2 regions of the Paraburkholderia lebeckiae genome follow, and region 1 is predicted to be linked to the other one. Evidence: predicted binding sites of a transcription regulator. Region 1 holds the regulator's gene; the other holds the start of a gene.
The links. Region 1 encodes FNR, which switches genes on or off when oxygen is low (the NO sensors DNR and NnrR bind a similar motif). Its sites were predicted from a motif close to TTGATNNNNATCAA; they were not measured.
Positions count from the first base shown of each region.

Region 2: a site for FNR is predicted at 1,559-1,572, ahead of nifA (nif-specific transcriptional activator NifA). Genes of this name have one in related genera too.

Region 1 is NZ_JACHDK010000004.1:214,368-216,568, reverse strand. It holds gene HDG39_RS10155 (response regulator) at 153-560, shown strand; gene fnr (fumarate/nitrate reduction transcriptional regulator Fnr) at 577-1,359, shown strand; gene HDG39_RS10145 (PAS domain-containing sensor histidine kinase) at 1,482-2,201, shown strand, end outside.
Region 2 is NZ_JACHDK010000020.1:62,216-64,416, forward strand. It holds gene nifA (nif-specific transcriptional activator NifA) at 1-1,410, opposite strand, end outside; partial or broken gene HDG39_RS35280 (transposase) at 1,915-2,201, opposite strand, start outside.

The DNA of each region.
Region 1 (2,201 bases):
TCACGTCGAAAGTGGCCGTGTACTCGCACTCGGCTACATACCCCATCGCCAGCCATGCACTAGGAATATTCCTACAACATTACCCGAACTCCTAGCGCCGCTTAAATCCCCGCCGATATATTTCTGAGATGAGGTCGCCAATACTGGTCGGTATGGACACCGCCCCGCCAGCCACCTTATCGAGAGTCTTCCTCGTCGACGATGCGACCGAGGTCCGGCGCCGGCTTGCTCGCCTGATCGCGCTGATTCCCGGCATCGAAATCGCCGGCGAGTCCGCCGGCGTCGAGCACGCGTTCGACGACATCGTCGCGAGTCGCGCCGATGTCGCGGTGCTGGACCCGTGCTTCTCGGGCAAGACCAATCTGCTGCTGCTCGCGGCGCTGTCGCGGGTGCGGCCGTCCATCGTCAGCATCGTGTTGACCAATCATTGCGCGACGGCGTTTCGCCGAGCGTGCGAAGCGGCGGGCGCCGACTTCTTCTTCGACAAGACCTCGGAGTTCGAACTCGCCTGCCGTGCCATCGAAGCGATTGCGTATGCGCGTCGTGCGCATCCGGTCTGACCGCCAGGAGCCGATCATGCAAGTTGCCGCAGTCTGTGAACCCCGCCACGACGCGCCCCGCACTTCGCACGTCGTACCGATCCACGTCGTGCCACGCACCGCGGCGGCACGCCACGCCGCGCCGCGCTGCTCGACCTGCGCGATGCGCGCGATCTGCATGCCGCCCGAGCTGACATCCGACGAACTGAGCCGACTCGACACGTTGATCTGCTCGACGCGCTCGATCAAACGCGGTGATGCGCTGTATCGCGCGGGCGATGCGTTTCAAAGCATCTACGCGATCCGCGCCGGGTCGTTCAAGACCGTGGTCATGCATCGCGACGGCCGCGAGCACGTGACTGGCTTCCAGATTGCCGGCGACTCGCTCGGCCTCGACGGCATCGGCGCGGGCAAGCAGAATTGCGATGCGATCGCGCTCGAAGACAGCGTCGCGTGCATCATTCCGTTCGCGCAGCTCGAGGCGATCTGTCGCGAGATGAAGCCGATGCAGCATCACATCTATCAGATGATGAGCAGCGAGATCGTGCGCGAATCGAGCCAGATGATGCTGCTCGGCACGATGACCGCCGAACAGCGCGTCGCGACGTTTCTGCTGAATCTGTCGAAGCGCTTCAAGGCGCGCGGCTTTTCCGCGGCGGAGTTTCATTTGCGCATGACCCGCGAGGAAATCGGCTGCTTTCTGGGCATGAAGCTCGAAACGGTGAGCCGGATGTTCTCGAAGTTCCAGCGCGAGCGCCTCGTCAAAGCGAACGGCAAAACGATCCGCATCGAAGACGCGGAAGGACTGGCTCGGGTTTGAACGCCGACGCGACGCTCGCCTCACGTTCGTTCGCGGGACATGCCGGGTGGAACAAGCGCTCCCGAACTGATATAACTCGGTGCATCGCGGTGCGCGGCCTTGCGTGACCGCCCGGAGGAGCGATGGGTCTGTCGAGCGGCGAGTCTTCCTGCTTCACCGGTGCGGCGTCCGTGTCGGACGTGCCCGTCGAGGATCGCTATTTCATGTTGATCGAAGCGGTTCAGGACTATGCGATCTTCATGCTCGACGTGTCCGGCCGCGTGACCAGCTGGAATTCCGGCGCACAGCGCATCAAGGGCTACACGCCCGAAGAAATCATCGGCCAGCATTTCTCGAAGTTCTATACCCCGGAAGACATCGCGGCCGGCAAGCCCGCTCGCGAACTGGAAACCGCCGCAGCCGTAGGCCGCGCCGAGGACGAGGCCTGGCGCGTACGTCGCGACGGCTCGCGTTTCTGGGCCAACGTGGTCGTTTCCGCAGTGCACGACGCGTCGGGCGCGCTGCTCGGCTTCGCCAAGATCACGCGCGACCTGACCGAACGTATGCGCCTCGCGGAACTCGAACGCGCGAATCAGGTATCCACGCACGTGCAGATCGCCCGCGAAAACGAGCAGAAACGTATTGCGCGCGAACTGCACGACGATCTCGGCCAACGACTGACCGCGCTGAAAATGAGCGTCGCGCTGCTCGAAGCGAAGCTGAAAAGCCAGGCCGACACCGAGCCGCTGGCCGCGCAGACGCATGAACTGCAAAAGCAGATCGACTGGATGGCCGCTTCGCTGCGGCGTATCGCCGCCGATCTGCGGCCCCCGCTGCTCGACGACCTCGGGCTCGCCGCCGCG
Region 2 (2,201 bases), on a different contig from region 1:
GACATTACCGGGAAAACCGCAGCTCATCAATACTTCAATCGCACTCGCATCGAAGGTCAGCGTACGGCCGTTCTCGCTGTTGAAATTCTTGAGAAACTCAACGGCGAGGAGCGGAATATCGCTGCGCCTTTCACGCAACGGCGGCAACAGCAAGGGAACCACGCAGAGGCGATAATAAAGGTCGGCGCGGAACTCGTTCCTTGCCACCGCCTCTTCCAGGTTTTTATTCGTGGCGGCAATCACGCGAACATCGACCTTAATGGTCTGGTTGCTGCCGACGCGCTCGAATTCTTGCTCCTGCAGGACGCGCAGCAGCTTTGCCTGGAACGAGGCCGAGATCTCGCCGATCTCGTCCAGAAACAGCGTCCCCTTGTCGGCGAGCTCGAAGCGCCCCTTGCGCGAATTGAAGGCGCTGGTAAAGGCACCCTTCTCATGACCGAACAATTCGGATTCCAGCACCGTCTCATGGAGCGCCGCGCAATTGAGCTTGATGAAGGGCCGCTTGGCGCGCGGTGACAGCTCGTGAACCGCCTTGGCGACCAGCTCCTTCCCGGTACCGGATTCGCCGCGCAACAGAACCGTGCTGTTCGATTCGGCTACCACCGCGATCTTCGCGAGCAGACCGCGCAGCGCCGGGCTGTCGCCAATGACCCCCTCGATCTGAGACTTCTTACGCTCTCCTGCAGGGCGCTTAAGCTCGGACAATGGCTTTTGCAGCCCGTCCTTCCCCGCCATCAGTCGCTCGCAGTCGCTCTTGAAAAAGCGATGCAGCTTCACCGTCTGCCCCACCAGGTTGGCGACCATGGTAAGCAGCCGCACGTCGTAATCGAGCCGGAAGTTCGACCCATAGTCCAGGACGCGGTCGATGGTCAGCGTGCCTACGACTTTCGCGTCGATGCGAATAGGGACGCCAATGAACGATACGCGCATGTTGTCGGAGGCACCGAGCACGCCCATGTCGGCGGCATTGAAGCCCGAATGCACCGCTATGTTCTCGGCGACGAGCGGCCTGTCCGTCGCCATGATCTGGTCAATTGCCTTCTGCGGCAGGCGCGTCCGGTAGTGCTCATCGCTGCCTTCGCTCCAGTCCGCGCCAACGGTAATGTCCGGTACGCCATCATCGTCGAAGAGAGAGACGATACCGAGCCGCATCTGAACAAACGATTGCAGGAGATTGATGACGTTGGCCAACGTGACTTCGAGCCGGTAGGGGGCGGTCAGTACCTTCGATATTTCGAAGATGCCGGTAAGCACGCTCTCGTGCCACTGCACAATAGGGACGGCGTGGTCCGTCTCGGACTTTGAGCTAGGCCTTTCGCGTACGGAAGCGATATGCAACATGACGACGTCCCCGTTGTTGGGACCGTGCTCCCCGTCACCTTGTTCGGATTTGCGGGCATTGTGTTGCATATCATCCTCGATCTAGCGCCCAATTTCACGGGCTGACTTCAAAAGATAATGCCCTTTCATGGAAGGACGGTGAAACTGTAATGCCTTTTTACTTATCTTTTGCTTTGGCGATCTCGCTGCGTAAATTCCGTTAGGAAAGCGAGTTCCATTGATGTCGCTCAAATCAACTGCGATTTGTCTACTCCTGGTGCAGCCGATTACAGGTGTCGTCCATCATTGATTGCTGCCTCGGTGCCCGTGAGATAACTCGCCGCATCCGAGCCTAGGACGAAGACGATCTATCTTTGCGACCTCTTCGGGCATGCCCGCCCGGCGCAGCGGGATATTTGGCACAAGAAGCGCTTCCATGTCGGGCGACAAAATGTCCGTCTTGAACTGGCCGAGGACGTATGGAAACTGTTTTCAGATCGTCAGATCCGAGCCTATCGGTCCGATTAATCTGGTTTGGTAAGTCATGGCTGCGTTAGCGTAACGTTTCCAGTGCAAAAAAAGCCCCTCCGGGCTCTAGGTCCCAGCCATCCTCCCTACCTCTATTGTTTTGGCAGCCCAAAGTATCTTCACGACGCGCTTCAGGTTGGTAGGCCAACACCTGTAGACTCATTTCGGTGCTGCCCCGTCCGAGCGTTCGGGTCAGGAAGTGTGTGGCCCCGAATCCAGTGCTTCAGCGTGCCGAAGAAAGGTTCGACAGTGCTTCTGCGCATGGTCATTGCGTCAGGCTTGCGCTCTAGCCGACGCTGCATGGCCTCAAGTATATGCTCATGTTCCCATCGTCGAATGCGCCGGTAGTCGCT